Regions from separate parts of the Aneurinibacillus baijiui genome, predicted to be linked through region 3. Evidence: riboswitches for the same ligand, from Rfam matches in the RefSeq annotation. Region 3 holds a riboswitch; each other region holds the start of a gene.
What was found. Region 3 has a riboswitch for cobalamin ahead of AB3351_RS01575 (hypothetical protein). Riboswitches for the same ligand answer to the same signal wherever they lie in the genome.
Positions count from the first base shown of each region.

Region 1: it holds a riboswitch for cobalamin, as region 3 does, so the genes downstream of both, AB3351_RS15785 (ABC transporter substrate-binding protein) here and AB3351_RS01575 (hypothetical protein) in region 3, are expected to answer to the same signal.
Region 2: it holds a riboswitch for cobalamin, as region 3 does, so the genes downstream of both, AB3351_RS21990 (energy-coupling factor ABC transporter permease) here and AB3351_RS01575 (hypothetical protein) in region 3, are expected to answer to the same signal.

Region 1 covers NZ_JBFTXJ020000008.1:143,079-150,315, forward strand. Annotated here, with positions in the region: gene AB3351_RS15775 (ABC transporter ATP-binding protein) at 28-804, opposite strand; gene AB3351_RS15780 (FecCD family ABC transporter permease) at 849-1,910, opposite strand; gene AB3351_RS15785 (ABC transporter substrate-binding protein) at 1,914-2,867, opposite strand; gene AB3351_RS15790 (hypothetical protein) at 2,891-3,037, opposite strand; cobalamin riboswitch at 2,995-3,186, opposite strand; gene AB3351_RS15795 (sensor domain-containing diguanylate cyclase) at 3,236-4,468, opposite strand; gene AB3351_RS15800 (DUF2797 domain-containing protein) at 4,550-5,341, opposite strand; gene AB3351_RS15805 (amino acid ABC transporter ATP-binding protein) at 5,338-6,087, opposite strand; gene AB3351_RS15810 (MFS transporter) at 6,142-7,237, opposite strand, start outside.
Region 2 covers NZ_JBFTXJ020000019.1:44,889-52,125, forward strand. Annotated here, with positions in the region: gene cobJ (precorrin-3B C(17)-methyltransferase) at 1-481, opposite strand, end outside; gene AB3351_RS21975 (energy-coupling factor ABC transporter ATP-binding protein) at 456-1,301, opposite strand; gene cbiQ (cobalt ECF transporter T component CbiQ) at 1,325-2,107, opposite strand; gene AB3351_RS21985 (energy-coupling factor ABC transporter substrate-binding protein) at 2,091-2,402, opposite strand; gene AB3351_RS21990 (energy-coupling factor ABC transporter permease) at 2,405-3,163, opposite strand; cobalamin riboswitch at 3,316-3,535, opposite strand; gene AB3351_RS21995 (response regulator) at 3,776-4,444, shown strand; gene AB3351_RS22000 (sensor histidine kinase) at 4,485-6,446, shown strand; gene AB3351_RS22005 (right-handed parallel beta-helix repeat-containing protein) at 6,768-7,237, shown strand, end outside.
Region 3 covers NZ_JBFTXJ020000001.1:322,541-329,777, forward strand. Annotated here, with positions in the region: gene AB3351_RS01560 (methyl-accepting chemotaxis protein) at 1-1,149, shown strand, start outside; gene AB3351_RS01565 (immunity 22 family protein) at 1,254-1,649, shown strand; cobalamin riboswitch at 1,727-1,937, shown strand; gene AB3351_RS01570 ((2Fe-2S) ferredoxin domain-containing protein) at 2,091-2,465, shown strand; cobalamin riboswitch at 2,510-2,714, shown strand; gene AB3351_RS01575 (hypothetical protein) at 2,838-3,047, shown strand; gene AB3351_RS01580 (GNAT family N-acetyltransferase) at 3,031-3,618, shown strand; gene AB3351_RS01585 (NUDIX domain-containing protein) at 3,781-4,572, shown strand; gene AB3351_RS01590 (cysteine hydrolase family protein) at 4,664-5,212, shown strand; gene AB3351_RS01595 (nicotinate phosphoribosyltransferase) at 5,249-6,712, shown strand; gene nadD (nicotinate-nucleotide adenylyltransferase) at 6,739-7,237, shown strand, end outside.

The DNA.
Region 1 (7,237 bases), on a different contig from region 3:
GCATACCATGAGATAAAATCCTAGCATTTATAGTGATCGCTCAAGAAGAATTTGCGGAATTTGCAAGTTCGGATGCGGCACAATAATAGGGGTAACTCCATACACATCTGATAGCGTCTTAGCTTCCATAATTTCATGGATGGTACCGCTATGCGTGATTGCGCCCTCTCCCATTAAAATCAGTCGGTCACAATACTGCGCCGCCAAATTCAAGTCATGCAGGACCAATACCGCCGTTCCATCCGTCTCCTTGCGCCATGTGCGTACAAGATTGAGAATCGCAATCTGATATCCGATATCTAGATACGTAGTCGGTTCATCAAGCAGCAGGATTTCCGGCTCCTGCGCCATGGCACAAGCAATGGAAACCCGCTGGCGTTCCCCACCGCTAAGCTGCTCCAATAATCTGCAGGCCATCCCTTCTAAACCGGTCCGCACGAGGGCATGCTGCACAGCCGCCTCATCCTCTGCAGCATTGCGCCGAAAAAGACTCCGATATGGATATCTTCCCATGGCTACCGCCTCTTCAACTGTAATCGGCAGCGGCAGAAGACCATCCTGACTCACAACAGCCATCTTGCGGGCCAACATTTTCGAGGAATAGGAAGCCAGTGGTTTATGATCAATCTGTATCTCTCCGGTGTCAGGGGTTAGAAGACGGGAGATCACCTTCACCAGCGAAGACTTCCCAGACCCGTTCGGGCCGATAATTCCTACTGTTTCGCCTTTTTGCACCTGAAATCTGATGTCTGATAATATTTGCCGTTGTCCAATGCGCAAGGATACGTCCGCTACTTCAATCAATCCGAGTGCCCCCCAGCATAATCCTTTATCATTCTACGCTCTTTTTAAAAAAACAGCCGTCTGCGCTTGCGCAGCAAATAACCGAAAAACGGTGCGCCCAAAAAGGCAGTGATAACCCCAATTGGCAGCTCCTGCGGCTCCATTAGCGTACGGGCGAGCGTATCAGCCGCAATTAACAGGATCGCTCCTGCGACAGCCGATACCGGAAGCAGGACACGATGATCGGAACCCACAATCGCACGCATCATATGCGGAACAATCAATCCAACGAAGCCAATTACGCCGGACACCGCTACCGCAGCTCCTGCTGTCAGTGAGGCCGCTAGCAGAACAATCAGCCGCGTCCGTCCCACATTCATGCCCAGATGGTGTGCCTTCTGCTCTCCAAGCGCGAGCAGATTCAACTCGCCTGCAAATAAAAAGATAAGCACACCGCCGGCAAGAATATAAGGAGCGATGGCAATGCCGGAAGACCAATCGCTCAGCGACAAGCTCCCCATCAGCCAATACAAAATACGCTGCATCTTCTCACCGGATATCGACATGATAAGAGATAACCCGGCTCCAAGAAATGCTTGTACTACGACCCCAGATAATAGAAGCGTCTCAATCTGCACCTTACCGGCAACATAGGCAAGCCGATATACAATAAATAATGTGCCAATCCCGCACACAAAGGCTACGAGCGGCAGCGTCCACTGCCCGAAAATTGCCAGCCCTTGTCCAAATAAAATGAAGGACGCTGCCCCAAGTGAAGCGCCGGATGATACGCCGAGAATATAGGGATCAGCGAGCGGATTGCGCAGCACTCCCTGATATGCAGCACCTGCTAGCGCCAACGCCGCCCCGACTAGAATGGCCAGCAGAATACGCGGCATACGGATATTCCACACGATCACTTCAGCCGCCTGTGACCATTCCTTCTCCACTCCGCTTACAAAAGGTAAACGGGAGAGAATGATCTTCCATACCGTATAAAAGGATAGCTCTGCACTTCCTATCGAAACACTGCCCACAATCATCACTACAAGTATAAAAAGAAGGGGAAGCAGCCAAAATCCCAGCTTCTTCCCAAATCCTCGTTGCTCTTCCTTCAACCCCATCATTCCTTATTTCCCGAACAATTCCGGGTGCAATTCCGCAGCAATTTCTTTGAGACCTTCGGTAATGCGTGGTCCCGGACGATTAACAACATCAGAGTCAACAGCGAACACCCGACCATTTTGCACAGCTTTTACATGCTGCCATTTTGGACGCTTCTTAATTTTTTCCGCACCCTCTTTATCATAGTAACCGTATGTGTTCAAAATGACATCGGGATTGCGCTGCAATACCTTTTCTTCGGATAGCTGCTTCCATCCTTCCAAATCTGCGGCAATGTTTTTGCCGCCTGACATCGTAATCATATCGTGGATAAATGTACCTGTACCCGCTGTAAACAGGGATGGGTCAACTTCAACCCATACATTTGGCCGCTTATCTTCGGCTACGGACTCTACTTTCTTTTTCACAGCTTCTACATCAGCCTTCATCTTATTCACTACATCAGCCGCTTTTGCATCATTGCCGGTTGCCTTACCGATCATCTCAATGGAAGTATAAATTTCATCAAAGTTTTTTGCTTCCATCACGACAACAGGAAGACCCGTTTTGCGCAAGGCATCAACCGCTTCCCCATTCCCGGTATCCGCAAGAATCAGATCCGGCTCTAGGGAAACGACCTTTTCCATATTAACTTTAAGATCACCGACTTTTTCTTTCTTTGTTACTTCCTCAGGATAGTTATCATAATTAGACACGCCTACGACCTTGTCGCCTGCACCCACTGCGTAAGCAATCTCTGTCGTACTCGGTATAATGGATACGATGCGCTCAGGCTTCTTCTCAAGCGTAACCTCTGTTCCTGTACCATCCTTAATAGTAAGTGGAAACTTCCCCGGTGCCTGGGCAGTTTCCCCACCGGCAGGTTGCTGTTCGCCTGACGGGGTAGACGCAGTGTTACCGCAGGCCGCAAGCAAAACAAGCAGCAGCGCCGCTAAGATCAATGATGTGTATCGTTTCATTCTCCCCACTCCTATGCTCTGAACTAAAATAAAAAACCCGCTTCAGCGAGGAAGGCGGGCATGTTGTGTCCGTAACAAAAGATGGTACGTCCAATACCGCCGCATTCCTTAATCCCCGAAGGCATGTGGTCGACTTGGCAAACAGGCAGGTCTCCTGACTCTAAGTTCATCGTACTCTCACATCCTTCCCACACACGATAAGTGTGCAGTGGACAGCAAGGCAAAAGTACTCCCCTATTACAGTGGCGGGACCGTGACGGATTTACACCGTGCTTCCCTATTATCTTCGCATGTGAAGACCTGTTCGCTTTATTATTTTTTAATTATAGGCGTACGGCCTTGATTTTACAACATCCAATGACGTGCATTCAGAATAACGGCCGCTGGTATACGGTGATTGTATTTCTTCCCTGCTTTTTTGCGAAGTAAAGCGCAGAGTCGGCTTGCTGCTGCAATTCCTCTTCAGTAGATGCCGAGTCAGGATATATATCGATTCCGATACTAAGCGAGGCTGTGAGAGTCTGTCCGTCTATGATAATCGGATGAAGAGACAGGTGTTTCTGCATATTCATAGCCTTCTCTACCGCCGCCTCTCTATCTGCACCGAACGAGAGGACAATAAACTCATCTCCCGCATACCGATACGCTTCATCCTCTGGTCCGAGCGCCTGTTGCATACTTTCTGCAATGCGACGCAGCAGCATATCTCCGACATGGTGACCATACGTATCATTAGCTTCTTTTAGTCGGTCGGAATCAATCATCAACAGTGCCAGTGACTGACCCTGCTTCTTAGCAGCATGAAGTCGATTGCGCAAATCAATTTGGAAGGCGCGACGATTCTTCAGACCTGTTAACTCATCTTTAATCGATAGCTCATAGACACGATCATAAAGTTCGGCCGTCTCTATCGCACTGGCGATTTGGGTACCGATCATCTCTAACAGTTCTTCATGCTCCTGCTTATAGGCGAATTCCCGGTAGCTCTGTGCCGTAATCACACCTTTGACTTCATCGCGCAGAATCATCGGCACAAAAATCAATGTATTGGTGTCCTGCGCAGGGTTGCCCCAGCGCATAATCGTTTTTTCCGACGATTCTTTTTCTGTATAAATATGTATAGTACGTCTCGTCTTCAATACCTGTGAGGTAATCCCCTCGCCAAAGCGCATCTCTTCTTCATATCGTACACCATCGTCAACAGCAAACGGAATGCGGATGTATTCATCGCCTTCTCGATATAAAGCAATAAAAAAGGCATCCGTGTCCATCACACGGGATACAAGCTCAAAAGCCTGTTCATAAATCTTTTCTTTATTAAATGTCTGGGTAGACGCCTGTTGGAAATCATGCACAATTTTCAAATGTTCAGACATCCAATGCAGCTTTTCCACTTTCGCATTTATTTCCGAAAGCTGCTGAAGCAGCGTACGATGAAGCTCTTTTTCCTTCTTCGGCAGCGGTATTCCTTCTATTTCTTCGGCCGCAAGGTCCAATGCAGCCGATGTAAGCTTTGTCTCTTTCATCTGACGCAGCAATATAGCATATCGAGTAAGCATCCCTTCATAGGGGGAGGAATATCCCTCACTTTTTGCACTCACATTCCGTTCCTCCTTTGCATGCATATGGCAGATGCAAAGAAAAAAGCAGACGGTCTCACTGACCTCCTGCTTCCTCTCCGATCAATCACTGATTTCTACCTGATAACCGCAGTACTTACGGACATTGAGCACACCATTCTCAAAAATTAAGTACTGACCTTTAATCCCGATTAAGCGATCTTCAATAACCGGCTGCTTGTCCAAATTGTAGGCTTTCACCTTCTCAATCTTCTCAAGAATCGGATAGGCAAACTCCACCCACTCATCTTCCTTCAGAATATACGGCTTATACGTATCAGGAAAATATTCGTAAATCTCTTCACGTAATGCAAGCAGGTCGATCAACTCAACATCGCCTTTTAGCATTTTACGCCAGTCCGTTTTATCCGCTACATATTGTGTTAAATATACCTCAAGCTCTCCTGCCATCCTGCGTGTCGGTACTTCGGCGATTGGAATGGCGCGAATCGCACCCTGATCCACCCATCGCTTCTTCTCATTATTCTTGCGAGTGAGCCCTACTTTTACACCGCTGCTAAGCGCAAGGTATACATAGTGCGGAATCATGCAATGGGCTTCTCCCCATTCGGGGTCGCGGCATGTGCCGAGATGATAATGGCATTCATGCGGCTTCACAATGCACAAATCATTTTCCGGAAGCTTGGTAAAGCAAGGATAACAATATCCGCTGTTATATGTTTTCTTGATGTTGCGCCCACAGTGGATACACTCCATACGCCCAAGCGAGGCAATGCGGACGGTATCGCCTATCCAATCATTTACCGGTATCGCCTCTTCATCAAGCTTTAGTCTATATTGTACAGGTTCTTCGTGCCGGTGGACGAATCCCTGAATGAATCCGGAATGCTTCACTCGTGTACTTCCTCCGGAATGTCGATAACTTTACGCAAAAATTCGCGTGTCCGCTCATTCTTCGGATTTGTAAATACTTCTTCCGGCTTTCCTTCTTCCATAATTACGCCCTGATCCATAAAAATAACCCGATCGCATACATCGCGGGCAAATCCCATCTCATGGGTAACAACAACCATCGTCATCCCTTCCTGTGCCAGCCCCTTCATAACAGCAAGCACTTCGCCGACCAATTCAGGGTCAAGCGCCGATGTCGGCTCATCAAACAACATAATTTTCGGATTCATGGCAAGCGCACGCGCAATGGCTACACGCTGCATCTGACCACCTGAGAGCTTCTCCGGGTATACATCAGCCTTATCGCGCAGGCCTACCTTTTCAAGAAGACGCAATGCTTTCTCCCGCGCCTGAGACGAGTTCTCTTTCAACACTTTCATCGGAGCCAGCATTACATTTTCTACAACGGTCTTGTGCGGGAACAAATTAAAACGCTGAAACACCATGCCTACTTCCGTGCGAACCTGATTAATATTCACCTTGGAATCAGACAGATCGTGTCCATTGATGATAATCTGGCCGCTTGTTAATTCCTCAAGTCCGTTCAGGCAGCGCAGGAACGTACTTTTCCCCGAACCCGAAGGCCCGATGACACTGACAACCTCTTTTTCTTTGATGAGACAATCAATGCCCTTCAACACTTCCAATGAACCATAATATTTATGCAGATCTTTAACCTCAATCATCACAGTTCCGTCCCCTTTCCAACTGCCCACTATTCTTTTTATTTTAAGGAATAAACGCTAATTTGTAAAATGAATTAGTGACGCTTTCTTCTCCGATTCTTTCCTTTGAAAGAAAAGTCCCATTAGAGTAAATAACAGGAACATACCACCAAGAAAATAGAAGGCACTTCCCAAAGAAATGTGTTGAATGCCAAAGCCGCTCAAATTCGGACCGATAATACTCCCTATACTAAAGTTAATAGAAGCGATAATGTTCGCTGCCGGAAGATATGCCTTTGGCACGAGGTCGGCTATATACGCAAGACCGAGTGAATAGAACGAGCCGATAACCCCGCCTGCCAAAAGAAGCAGGATAAGAACTCCCCACACATGGTTCCCCAGCAGCGGAACAGCCAGGAATGCCAGCCCCCCGATGAATCCGGACAGCATTAGCACCGGCTTGCGTCCAATACGGTCACTCCACATCCCGAGCGGAAACTGTAGAATTAAACTGCCGATCCCGATTGCAGGCAGCAATATCGCTATCCAGCTCTCGCTTATGCCGATCCTCAGCCCGTATACGGGAAAGTTGCTATTCATTGACGCTTCCATGTATCCATACAGAAAGGCAGGAAAAAGGGCAAACCAGGCAAGTTGCACAGCCGTACCGTAGCGTTTTTTTGCTGGTGCCATCCCACCTGCTTCTTGTTCCGGATAAGCATGCGGCAGCGTAAGCAGCAGAAAGAATGCGAGGATAAACAACACACTGACCGTAACAAAAGGTACCCATATGCCGTATGGAAGCAGCTTAATGCCTAGCGGCCCAATACTGAAGCCAATCGCATATGACATACCATAGATTGAAATATTGCGTCCCCTTCTCTCGGCTGGACTATTGGATGTAATCCATAGCTGAGAGGTGTAATGAAGAGCGCTATCACCAATACCAACCAGAAAGCGAAGCACAAACCAGAAAATTAAATTCTGCCACAACGGGAACAAAAGCGTTGCTACAATCACGAGCACAAGGCCCCCCACAAGGATTCGTTTGTAGCCCAGCTTTTGTACCGGTTTTTCAATAATCAGCATGGCCAAGAACGTTCCAATATATAAAGCGGCAGCATTCAGCCCGTTGACGTCTGAGGATACACCAGCTTTCTCCAAAAGAATGGCA
Region 2 (7,237 bases), on a different contig from region 3:
CCCACGGTGTCAGGTGATCACTGAGGCTGATCGTACAAGCATCATGCATGATCGGCGCACCTAACAAGGACGCGCAGGAATTAATGGCCGAAATGCCCGGAATCACCTCTACCCCGATCCCTTCCTTCTCTGTCCAGCCCTGCTCCATCAACACTTCATATACCAGACCGGCCATACCATATACACCCGCATCTCCGCTGGAGATAACACCGACGATCTTGCCTTTTTCCGCTTGGCGTACCGCTTCTTGGGCGCGTCCTACCTCTTCAGTCATTCCCGCCTGAATTACGGTCTGGTCTTCTCGCAGCAGGCCCCGGATCAAATCAACGTATGTCGTATAACCAAGGATGATTTCACACTCTTCAATGGCCTCGCGAGCCCGCTGGGTAATATGTTCGAAGCTTCCCGGTCCAAATCCGATAATCAGTACTTTTCCGCTTTTTTTATCCATACGATCACCCCATTTTTTGTTTGCTTTCATTCCTTCTCTTCTTTAATTCACATCTCAACTTCGCTGCTGTGCGCGGATATGTCAGTGAAACAGAGTCAAGTGAAGGAGCCAGCGCCTCCCACACATCGAACAGAAGCGGCGTGCCTACCTGCAGAGAGGCCAGTACATCACGCTGCGCAAATACATCTTCTGGCACTCCCTCTAATACCAAACGCCCTTTGTCCATGACAAAAATCCAATCTGCCCATTCGTAGGCCAAATCAATGTCATGCGTTGCCATGAGCATTGTTGTCCCCTCTTCTTCGTGAATGGTATCAAGTTCTTCAAGCAGCCGCCTTGTATGCAGGCAATCAAGATACGCCGTCGGCTCATCTAGAAGCAGAAGTTCCGGCCGCATCACCATGACACCAGCCAACGCTACACGCTTTTTCTGACCCAAGCTTAAATGATGCACTGGCCTTGCATGCAGCTCATCTAAGCCAAAACGCGACAGTGCATGTGCTACTCTTTGATTAATCTCGCTCTCGGCCAGGCCAGCATTGCACAATCCGTAAGAGAGATCTTCTGCAACGGTACTTGCAATCAACTGCTGTTCCGGGTCTTGAAAAACCAGGCCTACCTTTCGTCTAAGTTCTGATAAAAAGGTTCGGCCATATATATAGGGCTCGCCCTTCCATCTCATCTCTCCGCGCTCCGGTTGATAAATACCATTCAGATGCAGGAATAGTGTCGATTTGCCGCAGCCGTTATGTCCAATTAGCGCACAGCGGGCTCCCGTGGGAATCCGCAGGGTTACCCCGTCTAATGCAGGCTGCGTGCTTCCCGGATATGTATAGGACACATCATCCATTTCTATAATCCAAGCCAACCACCTTACCTCCTCGTCCACCATTCAAGCGCCACAAGTAAAACAAAACCAACAACAGCCTCGACCCCATAGCGTCCCGCTCCTGAAAAAGATGCCGTAGATATGACCCGCAAATCGCCGGTAAACCCACGGGCGGCAAGTCCGATAGAAAGCTGCTGGTAACGCTGAAATGTACGGGTAAAAAGCCGAACGATCAGAAAACCTGCATCCCGTATTTTCTTTCGAAATCTTCCGCTCCCGCTCCGTGCCTGCTGGGCGGTCCACAACTGTTCTGCCGTCTCCAAAAAAACAAAGACGAAACGGTACATAACAAGCAGCAAATCAGTTAGAAGCACCGGCACTTTTACGCGCCGCAGGACCGTAAGCAATTCCGTAAACGGCACCGTCAACAAGATAAAATACAGGCAGGATACCGAAGCCAGCGAACGAATGAGCAGCATACCAGCCTTCTCCACGCCCTCTCTACTTCCGTATATGTGCCAGGAGGCGGCAGAAAATTGGAATAACACCGTGTCCGTTGGTGGTGCAGCGGATATCTCCACCACCAACGGAGGCAGGCCGAGCATCAGGAACAATGTCACTGCCCCAAGCAATCGCACATACACCCGACCCGAAATACCGGCACGAAGGACAATCCATGCACTCATCCACATGAACACAGCAGCATGCACCAACGTATGTGATAGCAGGACAAACAACAGCATGCAAAGCCCGAAGCCTACCTTTTGCGCCGGATAAATATGACGAAGTCGGTTCGTATATGCGATGGCATCAAGCTGAATCTTCATCCAACTGGTCTCGCTTTAAAGACCGGCCCTTATAATAACCGATGCCATACCCGATAATACCGGCTCCAATCGCAGCCTGCAGAGCAAACAAAAGACTCTCCGTCTCACCGCCCGGTAGCTCAAACAATGGCTCACTCCACGGCTCGTAAGTCGGTGCTACTTCACCGATGGCTTCCTCCGCCGCTCCATCTGCGCCTCCAAATTCAGAATCCTTGATGAGCAGAAGCGGAAGCGCAATCAGCGCGATGACACTAAGGACAAGCACGATATTTAACCAACCTTTTGATTTGTTCATCGTTACGCTCCTCGTCTAATAGATTGCAATTGCATCAATTCTTTTCCGTTATAGGCAACAAGCCAGTTCCATACAAGCACCGTCAATAATCCTTCACTAATAGCCAGCGGCACTTGGGTTACAGCAAAAATCCCTGCAAATTTTGCAAATGATGCCGCAAAGCCACCGCTTGCCGCTGGAAAAGCAAGCGCCAGTTGTACAGAAGTTACAAGATATGTCGTCAAATCAGCCAATGCGGCTGCCATAAAAATCGCCAGCCGCTGCTTTCCTGTAGAACGAGCGATCGCTTGGTACACAGCATATGCAACAAAGGGTCCCACTACCGCCATAGAGAATGCGTTAGCCCCTAGCGTAGTTAATCCTCCGTGCGCGAGAAGAAGAGCTTGGAACAGAAGAACAAGTGTCCCTAGTACCGTCATAGCAAGCGGACCGAACAAGGCTGCCCCAAGACCTACACCCGTCGGATGTGAACTGCTGCCTGTTACAGAAGGAATTTTTAGTGCGGATAGAACAAAAGCAAAAGCACCTACCAGACCAAGCAGAAGCTTCGCCTCTGGGTTTTCTCTTGTAATCCGTGTCAATGACCGAACACCCAACAGGAAAAAGGGCAGAAATAATACCCACCAGAATACGGCCCATTTTACAGGCAGAAATCCTTCCATAATGTGCATAGCATAAGCGGTCTGCGGATCATTCCATACGAAATACAGCACAAATCCCAAAACCACAGCTATGCTTGATAGCGTACGCTTTCGTTTCATTCATCTTCCCCCTCTTAACTCTATATACAAATAAAAAAAGCATCCTCTCCCACGGAAAAGATGCTTAGGTATACAAAAGCGCACAATCGGTTAACCAAACAAGCCAAGCGTACATCATGCCCCTTCGAACACCTACCCATCCTCGTGGTGTAGCAGTGTTGCTCTTTACGGCAGGTCTCCTGGCTTCGAGTCAATGAACAATCACCCCCTTCCCGCTTCGCAGGCGAAGCAGTGGGTGAATCGATGGGATTGTTCTCCTCTTCACAGTGGCGGGACCGCGTCGGTTTTGCACCGAACTTCCCTTTTAAACTTTCCATTCCGATCTTCCTTTCTATAACCGGAATTTTAAGTACCATAAAGCTATTCCTATTCAGTTTAAAATTGTGCTCATTATACCACACACCCTAAAATAGCGCTATATTCAATATGCCGTATTTTATGACCATTTTTATGACTGTACGCCCTTATATTGTGACTTCTACGCCTTTATAATAAGCGATAAGGCACACTATCTATCTCATAACACAATTTGAGAATATACCGTCTCCATCTCTAGTAAAAAAGAATTATAATAAAAATACCAACTCTGTAATAAGGAGAGCGGAAAACTGTATGATCAAAATCCTGATTGCTGACGACCAGACACTTATGAGAGAGGGCCTTAGAACAATACTGGATTTAGAAGACGATATGCAGGTGATCGGCACTACAGAAAACGGCCTCGAAGCCTATGAAATGGTGGCAAAATTTCAACCCGATATTGTCTTGATGGATATTAAGATGCCGGTCATGGATGGCATTGAGAGCACCAAAAAAATTAAAAAAGACTATCCTGCTACCCTTATTCTCATTCTGACGACATTTGCAGAAGATGAGTACATCGTAGAAGGTCTATCCAACGGTGCAAGCGGCTTCTTATTGAAAGATATGCCGGGTGATAAGCTGATTGCAACCATCCGCGACGCGGCCATAGGACAGATCATGCTGCCTGCCGTCATCGCCGCCAAACTGGCGGCACGCCTCTCACACTTCTCCTCTCAAGCACAACATACGATTCATACCGAACGACTTAAGCAGCAAGGAGTCGAATTGTCCGATCGTGAGAAAGAGATTGCGGCTCTTATGCTTCAGGGCATGAACAACCGACAAATCGCTAAAACATTGTATATCAGTGAAGGTACCGTGAAGAATTATGTCAGCATGATCTATGCAAAAATCGGCACGAATGAACGCTCAAAAGCCATTGTGTACTTAAAAGATTTAGGAGTGGAACCGAAGTAAACACCTGCTAGTAGCATACATAAAAAGGGGGCTGCCTAGCATGAAGGGGAATGCTTTTGCCTTCGTTATTCTTTGTGTGTGCGTATTCCTCACCGGCTGCACAGCCCGGTCCAATCCGCCTGTAGCATCTTTCGGTATTCTCGATGCTTCCAGTTGGAACTTCGCTAAGCAGGGGCCTATTGAACTGAATGGAGAGTGGGGACTTACATGGGGGCAATTTACTGCACCGAGCAACTCACTGCCTGCCTCTACAGCCGAGATGTCCACTATTTCTGTTCCTTCGATATGGAATGGAAAACAGGTTGGGGGACATTCTCTTTCCGGTAAGGGATATGCAACGTACACAATTTCCATCCGCTTTAATCCTGCGGATAATATGTCTCTCAAAGCTCTATACATCCCGATTGTTTTTACATCCTACACGCTTTATATCAATGGAGCACCTACTGCTTCCGCAGGTACTCCCGGCATGAATAAGCACAGTACGAAGCCGCAAGATATAACGCAGGTCGTCTATTTTCATCCGCGACATAACCAGGTGACACTCACCTTTCACGTGTCCAACTTTGCCCATAAAAAGGGTGGCATTTGGAAACCGATTCTTCTCGGGGATTATAAGCAGATCACAGATCTACGGGAGAAGAGACTGATCTTCGATGCAGCTCTCTCATCAAGTCTTCTCATTGTCGGAGTCTATCATGTTGTTATTTATCTATTGCGCCGCAAGAACACATCAGCGCTGTATTTTAGCTTATTCTGCATGCTGATCGGCGTACGCTCCATCATTAGCGGACGTGATGTTCTCCTCACTAAGCTGTGGCCCGACTTCAACTGGGACCTTGCTTTGCGCATTGAATATCTTGCCTTTTACCTTGCTCTTCCGTTTTTTTCAATGTTCATTCGTTCGCTATATCCGGAAGACATTCATTCGATTTTTATTCGCACAGTACAGATCTTATCAACACTTTTCAGTCTGATTACCGTTCTGACACCTTCTACTTTTTATACGGAAGCAATCGTTCCGTTCTATGGAGTTATGCTTGCCAGCATTTTTTATCTTATAGGGTGTCTCGTCCTTATTGTGATGCGAAGAAGAGAATTTGCACTTCTCAATGCATCTGTGGCTGTGTTTTTCCTAATTACGGCGATTAATGACGTATTATACTACAATCAAATCGTCCCCATCGGCAACATGACACCATTCGGATTGTTTTTGTTTATCTTCGTACAATCCTTCACGATCTCAATTAAGTCTTCACGTGCCTTTACTGAAGTGGAGAGAATCTCAAGGGAGTTAAAGGAATTGAATAATACCCTTGAAGAAAAAGTTATAGAACGAACAGAAAAGCTAACGTCCTCACTTAAAGAAATGGCAGCAGCCCGGGCTGAGATGTCCGCCCTTGCAGAGCGGAATCGAATCGCTGGAGAGATTCATGATATTGTAGGACATACCTTAACAACTACCGTCGTGCAGATTGAGGCCGGCAAACGCCTCCTTAGCAAAAACCTCCCGCTTGCGATTGAGAAACTGGACTTATCGCAAGAACTTGTGCGTAATGGATTAAATGAAATCCGCCGCACCATTCATACGATTAAAGAGGACGAGACTGATCTTAATCTTGAGGAAGAATTGAAGCAATTAATCCATCTGACAGAAAAGCATGCAGGCGTGAATATTTCCTATTCGATCTCCCCCTTACCCGAACTCCATGCTTTACAGAAAAAATTTCTGTACCACGCTCTTCAGGAAGGGCTAACGAATGGAATCCGGCACGGACAAAGCGCACGTTTTTATTTTACGCTGCAAGAAAAGGATGGGGAGATCACTTTTGTATTAGAAGATGAGGGGCGCGGATGCGAGAACATCGTATACGGATTTGGTCTTCAAACTATGGAACGCCGTGCTCATGAGCTGCATGGTACGCTATCGCTTACATCCCGGCCGCAGCAAGGCTTACGACTCACCATTTTACTCCCGATAAGAATCGAATCTACATCATAAAGCAAAAAGAGTAGAGACCACCTATTGTAAGGTGGTCTTTTTTCCTGCCTTTTTTATATGTTTTATATTCAATATTTCGTAACTACTTTCTTTTTCACTATATTGATATGAATAATAAAGTCTACTATATTATACATATATAGTATAAATTACTTACAAAAGTATAAAGAGAAAAGAAAAGGGGAGAATAACTCCTATCATATGACCCATATTATTTTGAATTATTTAACTGTTACTAGCGGATTTAGTTTATAAAGGAGCGTCCTATTTCCTAAATCATCAAGAAATAAGCAAGGATAGGACTTCGGAAGGAAGATTATCATGAAGCAATACATTGTATTTTTCATCTCATTTTTCTTACTTTTTGGCTTTGGCTTGTCAAACGAAGCAAAAGCGGGAACAGTAAATACTATGGACATACAAAATGTATACATGGATATACGAGATTTTGGCGCAAAAGCAAATGATCAGGCAGACGATTCGGCTGCCATTATGAGCGCGATCCAAAAAGCGGATCAGGCAGGTGGAGGGACGGTATTTCTTCCGGCCGGTACATACCAGGTCTCTGCGATCAAAGCGACCGTACGCAACCCCATCTCTATTGTGGGCGAGCCCGGTACCGTACTGGACGGTAAGCGTTCCACCCAACCTACTCTAGTAAGCATCGGCGGCACAAGACAAGAATCCGCCCCATTAACAACCAATGCAGTCAAAGGCAGCCATACGATCAACACAGCCCTTTCCATCGCCCCTGGAGATATCGTCTTACTTCACTCTACCGATCTATTCAA
Region 3 (7,237 bases):
TTGCTTTTAGCGTTTTCCATTCTGCTGTTTATGTATGTCGTTCAGAGAAGTTTACGTCCTCTGCATTTGATTAGCAAAACAGCGGAAAAAATTGCAAACGGTGATTTGACATCCACTGTAGAAGCAGAACTTGCGATATCCGCGAACAGAAAAGATGAAGTGGGGCAGCTTGCTCATTCGTTTCAGATTATGGAGACGCGTCTCTCACACTTCATTCGGCAGGTGCAGCATACGGTGGATCATGTAGCGGCTTCCTCGGAACAACTAGCGCATGCTACAGGACAGACGGAGCAGGCATCGCATCAGGTGGCAACGACGATGCAGGAAGTCGCCGCAGGCAGTGTGCGTCAGGCAGAACAGACCCAGCATATTCTGCAGATGATGCAGAATATGACAAACCATGTGCACGAAGCTAAGGCGCAGGCGGATCGTAACCTAGACAATACGGGGGCAGCCGTCCAAATCTCGGATGAAGGCAAAAGAGCGATGGATGAGGCGATTGATTACTTGGCCTATAGTATGTCTACTGTAAAAAAAGCAGCGGAAACCATGCAAAACCTTGGCGTACGATCGAAGGAAATCAGTACGATTATTACAGTCATTACCGAAATCTCTGCACAAACCAATCTGCTTGCTCTTAATGCAGCCATCGAAGCCGCGCGTGCCGGTGAGCACGGTCGCGGATTTGCTGTTGTAGCAGATGAAGTGCGAAAGCTAGCGGAGGAAACAAATCAAGCCGCCGGCAAGATTACAGGGTTAATTCAGTCTATTCAATCAGAGACGCTGGAGACAATGACGATCATAAAGCAAAGCGAAGATGCATTCGAACAGCAGATGGAAATGATAGAACGGGGTGGGATAGCGCTTGTATCGATTGTAGAGCGAGTAAAGCACACGCAGGAGGACTCTGCAAGCATGCAGATTATTCTTGATCATGTCAATGCTCATACACAGCAGGTGTTTCATGCGCTCGAAGAAATCTCTTCGATTATCGAAGAGGCCTCCAGCGCTTCAGAGCAAGTATCGGCAGCGGCGGAACAGCAATTAGCTACAGTGGAGGAGATGGCGGCTAGCGTTGCGGAGACAGGCAGGTTATCTCATCAACTGCATGCCGAATTGCGAATGTTTCGGATCGAGCAGCATGTATGATGCAGTCTACCGCTGAAAGAGTGTGGCTGCTACAATGAAAATATGGATAGGATTCAAGCTGATCGACCCTGTTATGGTCAATCGATAGAGAAAGGAAGAGAGTAGTGGAAGAGAAATCAATCGTGTCGATCTGGATTGGTAGATCGGAGGATGAAGAGAAGGCACAGACCTTGATGGAGTACACATATGATGAAGATGGTGATGCGATAGCGCCTGCGTTTGTACAGGTGTATAACATGGAAGATACCTATATTGACGAGGACTTTGTAGAGGTTTCGTTCCGTCCTCTTTCCTCTTCGCTTACAGAGCTTCTTGAAGGGCATTCCTATTGGGAAAGCATTCTTCCCGCACTGCTTACGCGTATAGGAGAGACGCTGCCATTTGAGGCGAATACGATGGTGCTGCTCTATGATTATGTGTATAACGGTGGAGTGGTCGAAGCTGTGCTCGATGGAGTGAAGCTGCGCTATATAGGCGCGGTCCCTTTTGAAGAAGTATAGGCCTCCTCTCTTATAAGATCATAGAGATGATAAAATCATAGCTTTCTTGTATACCTATTGTTATAATTTGTGTAACAAGTACATATGTATTTCAAGGTGCTGCTAATCACAATGATTGATTCATAGCAGCATAAGAGGGAAGCCGGTGTGAATCCGGCGCGGTCCCGCCACTGTAATGAGGAGAGCTGTCTGCAAGTTATATCCACTGCTTCATGGTAAGCGAAGCGGGAAGGAAGCAGCGGCTTTATGATTCTAAGCCAGGAGACCTGCCTTGAGATGATGACACAACAAGCTCACGAGGATGAGAGATGTGCTGCGCTGCGTATGGTTAATGGGATACTCCATTAAGCTTTTTGCGAATGCGGTAACAAGGGCATCTTTTTCCTATGGAGAACGATGCCTTTTTTGTATGAAAAATATTAGCTGCAAGAGGTGAAACACATGGCTACACGAAATTTGCATGGGGTGAGGCATCATCTTCTACTATGCAACGGAGGGAGCTGCATGAAGCGCGGAGGAGAAGAGGTGACGCAGGGGATACGGGAGCAGATCGCTAATCTGGCTGCAGATGACCTCATTCACACTACACGTACACGCTGCAATGGCAGATGTGCGGATGCTTGTGTCGTGATTCAATATCCAGAAGGAATATGGTATCAGGATATGACGGCAGAGACGGGAAAACAACTAATCAATCGGATTGTTAGCGGGGAAGCGGCATATGATGCTCACAACATCACCTATACGTATCAAAAGGGAGAGTTTCTCCCGGCTCAGCAAGCTGAGATAGGCGGAACAAAGAAACAACCATCCTAAGGGATGCATTCACCGGGTAACGCATCGGTTGGCTTGTTTATAATTTCATAGTTTTGCTTTATGGTGCATGTGTGTAATTCATTACTTTGCATGCGTAATAGGGAAACCGGTGCAAGTCCGGTGCGGTCCCGCCACTGTAAACGAGGAGCAACTCTTATGCAAAACCACTGTTCCATGACGATGGAATGGGAAGGTAGAGAGGAGCAAGGATTCGTAAGCCAGGAGACCTGCCATGAAGAACAGCACTGTAAAACCACGAGGATGGGAAGGTGTTCAAGAGATCGGTGGGTGTCTGAACGTATAACGATCTTATTTGAGCATCTTTTCTTTTAGGAAGAGATGCTTTTTTGTATACAAAAGGAGGATATGAAGATGCATGAATTATTTATAGAAGGAATGCGCGTGGAACGCTTTGACGGAATGAGAGGACAAGTCCTTGGCACGCATGAACTTTTTCTTATTGTGCTGTGGGAGAATCACCAGTTGGGAGAATACCACATTGTGGATGATTTACCGCCATACTATTTGTATCCGATTGAGTGCGAAAAGGAAAGAGGTGGTACGCATGCAGGTAAAGAATGAAGGAGTTACGCTGCTTTCTTTATCTATGGAACAATCATTGCCGTATCCTCTGCATGCGGGCTTATCATGCTTTGGCAAGGCGGATGAACAGCATGCTCGTCTGCAAACAATACTCTCACAAGAACAAACACGCATTTGTATTGCTGTTCATCATGACACGATTGTAGGATATGCTACACTTCTACTGCCGGAGCCTGAAGAACGCTGGGCTTCCCTTCCATATGTCCGCATGATGGGAGCGTTGGAAGTAGCCCCTCCCTATCGCTCTCGCCATATTGCCTCTGCTATTCTACAGAAGCTTTTTCAAAGTGAGATAAATATTGAACAATGTATTGTTCTTGCTTTTGAATACTACTGGCACTGGGATTTACAACACGGCACATTAGATGTCTATGAATACAAGCGTATGCTAAAGCGGTTGCTCGTATCAGCAGGGATGGAAGAGGTCTATACGGATGATCCTGATATACAGGCGCATTCTGCTAATTTTGCGATGGCACGTATCGGAAAAAGTGTCTCATCTGAGCAAATGCAGCAATTCTTCTATACCTTACAGCCGCGGATATGGTGAACAAAAGGAGATATAGCGATTTTTTTATAAAAAGGGTTGCAAAGTTCCATCGTATATCATATATTATTAACAAATAACAAATTGTTAATTTAATTTGATTGAGTGAAGCCTTACACTCTACTCAGGGATACTGCCTGAAGTGGTTGAGGAGGAGTCATCCTAATGGCTAGATACAAAGACGAAGCAGAAGCATTGGCGAATTATGACCCAAAACAATATCGTACGCCGGATGGCTATACGAGTGACATCGCTGTATTCACTATCGTTTCTGATGAGAAAGATGAAATGAAGCGTACCGTAAAAATATTGCTTATTAAACGGGCTGCACTTGATGCCGAAGGTGAACCGAACATTGAAGGTGGCAAATGGGCGCTGCCTGGGGGCTTTATTGTACCGCCGGAGACGGCATACGAAGCAGCTAAACGGGAACTGAGAGAGGAAACAGGCGTCGAGAATATTCATATCCAGCATTATGGTGTATATGATGCATGGGGACGCGATCCGCGCGGCTGGATTATTTCCAATGCACATTATGCGATTGTATCAGAGGAGGCTTTGGCGAGGCGGAGAGCGGCAGATGATGCAGCGGAGGTAGCGTTGTTCGACTTAGCGGAGGTTGGCAATATACAGTTGGCTTTTGATCATCGGGCAATCATTGAGGATGCGGTGAAAGTTGTCAAATCAGATATGCTGACAACGACCGTAGCGAAGAATTTTTTGCCTGAGGAGTTTAAGTTAGAAGAACTACGGACCGTATTGCTTGCGGTCATTGATGACCCTGTGATTAGCGTAAAGTCGGCTTTTTTCAGAAAAGCGCCATCATTACCGTTTATCACAGAAGCGCTTGATGAGCATAACAAGCCAAAGGTTACTACACCGACAGGCAGGGCGAAGAGGCCAACACAGTTGTATCGTTTTGTTGATGTATGGATAACGCCGTCGATCTGGCGGTAATATTGTAAAGGGTGGAGATAAATCCATCACCCTTTTTTATACTTAATAATTAACAATTTGATAATTGATAATTTAAAAGGAGATGTGAAAAATGAAAAGAGCATTGCTTGTCATTGACTACACGAGGGATTTTATTGATGGGGCTTTGCCTGTTGGCCAACCGGGTGCAGCGATTGAGAATCGTCTTGCTACCATCACCGAAGAAGCAATTGTGCAGGGAGATTATGTTGTGTTTGCGGTAGATAAACACCAGGCGCATGATCCTTATCATCCTGAGACGACTTTGTTTCCTCCCCATAATATTGAAGGCACGAGCGGACGCGCGTTATATGGTCGACTTCAAAATATATACACGACCTATCAGGATAGGGGGAATGTGATGTATATGGATAAAACAAGGTACAGCTCTTTTGTCGGAACCAATCTGGAAATTCAACTGCGCGCAAGACAGATTCAAGAGATACATCTTGTAGGCGTCTGTACGGATATTTGTGTTTTGCATGCTGCTGTAGATGCCTATAATAAGGGATTTCGCATTACGGTTCATGAGGATGCTGTCGCAAGCTTTAATCAGGTCGGGCATAATTGGGCGCTGCAACATATGAAGCATTGTCTTGGTGCAACGATTTGCAGCCTGTAGAGAAGACATTCACATTCATCATGGGAGGGATTACGAATGGAGAAGCGATACACTGATGACAGTCTGGCATTGCATACCGATTTGTATCAGATAAATATGACAGAGACGTATTGGGAGGATGGTATGCATAATCGAAAAGCCGTGTTTGAATTGTACTTTCGAAAGCTGCCATTTGGAAACGGGTATGGTGTATTTGCGGGACTTGAACGAATTATTGAGTATATGGAAGCATTTTGTTTTACGGAAAGCGATCTTGCATATCTTCGTGAAGAGGCCGGGTATGGCGAAGATTTTCTTTCGTACTTACAAACGATTCGCTTTACAGGTACGATTCGGGCAATGCGTGAGGGAGAAATTGTATTCCATAATGAGCCGATTCTACGTATTGAAGCGCCCCTTGCAGAAGCACAATTAATTGAGACTGCGCTGCTCAATATCGTAAACTATCAGACCCTCATTGCCACCAAAGCGTCCCGTATCAAGCAAGTGGCCGGAGAAGATCGACTGATGGAATTCGGGACACGGCGCGCCCATGAATTTGACGCAGCCATCTGGGGTACAAGAGCCGCTTATATAGGCGGATTTGATGCGACAAGCAATGTGCGGGCAGGGAAGAAGTTCGGCATTCCTGTCTCCGGTACACATGCCCATGCTCTGGTGCAGGCGTATAGGGATGAATATATCGCCTTTCATAAATACGCTCGCCGTCACAAAGACTGCACTTTCTTGGTAGATACGTATGATACATTGAAGTCCGGTATTCCAACGGCCATTAGAGTAGCGAAGGAACTGGGAGAAAAAATAAATTTTACGGCCATTCGCCTAGATAGCGGAGATCTTGCCCGTCTATCAAAAGAAGCAAGGATCATGCTGGATGCTGCCGGATTTGTAAACACGAAGATTATCGCTTCCAATGATCTCGATGAGCATACGATAGCCGCATTGAAAATGCAGGGGGCAAAAATTGACGCGTGGGGAATTGGAACCAAAGTCATCACAGCCTATGATCAGCCGGCGCTTGGTGCTGTATATAAGCTGGCGGCCATTGAAGATGAAAACGGACATATGATAGATACGATAAAAATCTCTTCCAATCCAAATAAAATTACGACGCCTGGAATGAAGCGGCTGTATCGGATCATTAACTCGATTAATCATCATGCGGAAGGCGATTACATTGCATTGGAGAATGAATCTCCACAGAAAGAACCGAAGCTTCATATGTTCCATCCCGATTATCCGCATATCGGCAAGGTAGTAACAAACTTTGAAGCAAGAGAGCTGCACACAGATATTTACCGCGATGGTCAGCTTGTATATGATAAGCCGACGATCCATCAAGTAAAGGCATTTGCACAGCACAATCTCACGTATTTATGGGAAGAATATACACGTATGATGCATCCTCAGGAATATCCGGTTGATTTAAGCCAGGCATGTTGGGATAACAAGATGCATGCGATCGAAAAAATTCAAGCAAGGGTAAAAGGAATACAATAAAAACGTGAAAAAAGGAGAGCGATACTATGGCTCGTTATGGCATCTACGGTTCTGCATTCGATCCGGTGACCTATGCTCACTTGTGGACGGCAAAAACAGTAGCAACAAGACGCAAGCTCGATAAAATTTTCTTCGTTCCTTCAAGTGATGAACGAGAGGACAAAGACCGGCAGCTAACCTCCGGGAAGCATCGGCTGGCTATGCTTCACCTCGCTGTACAGGGCCATCCTTTGTTTGAGGTGTCGGATGTGGAAGTACAAGCGGAGGGATGGGAGCAATACACGTATTATACGATGGAGCACTTCAAGAAGAAGCATCCGGAAGATGAGTTGTTTTTCATCATGGGTGCAGACAATCTGGCGAGTATCTCTTCCTGGACAAAAGGCGAGGAGCTAATCAAGGAAAATAAATTTATTGTGATGGCCAGAGAGGGCTTCAATATGCTTGAAATTATCGCCAAAGATCCGATGCTGCGAAACCACGAGATGGATACGTTTGATCTGCTTCACAAAGGTCTCCAGATGG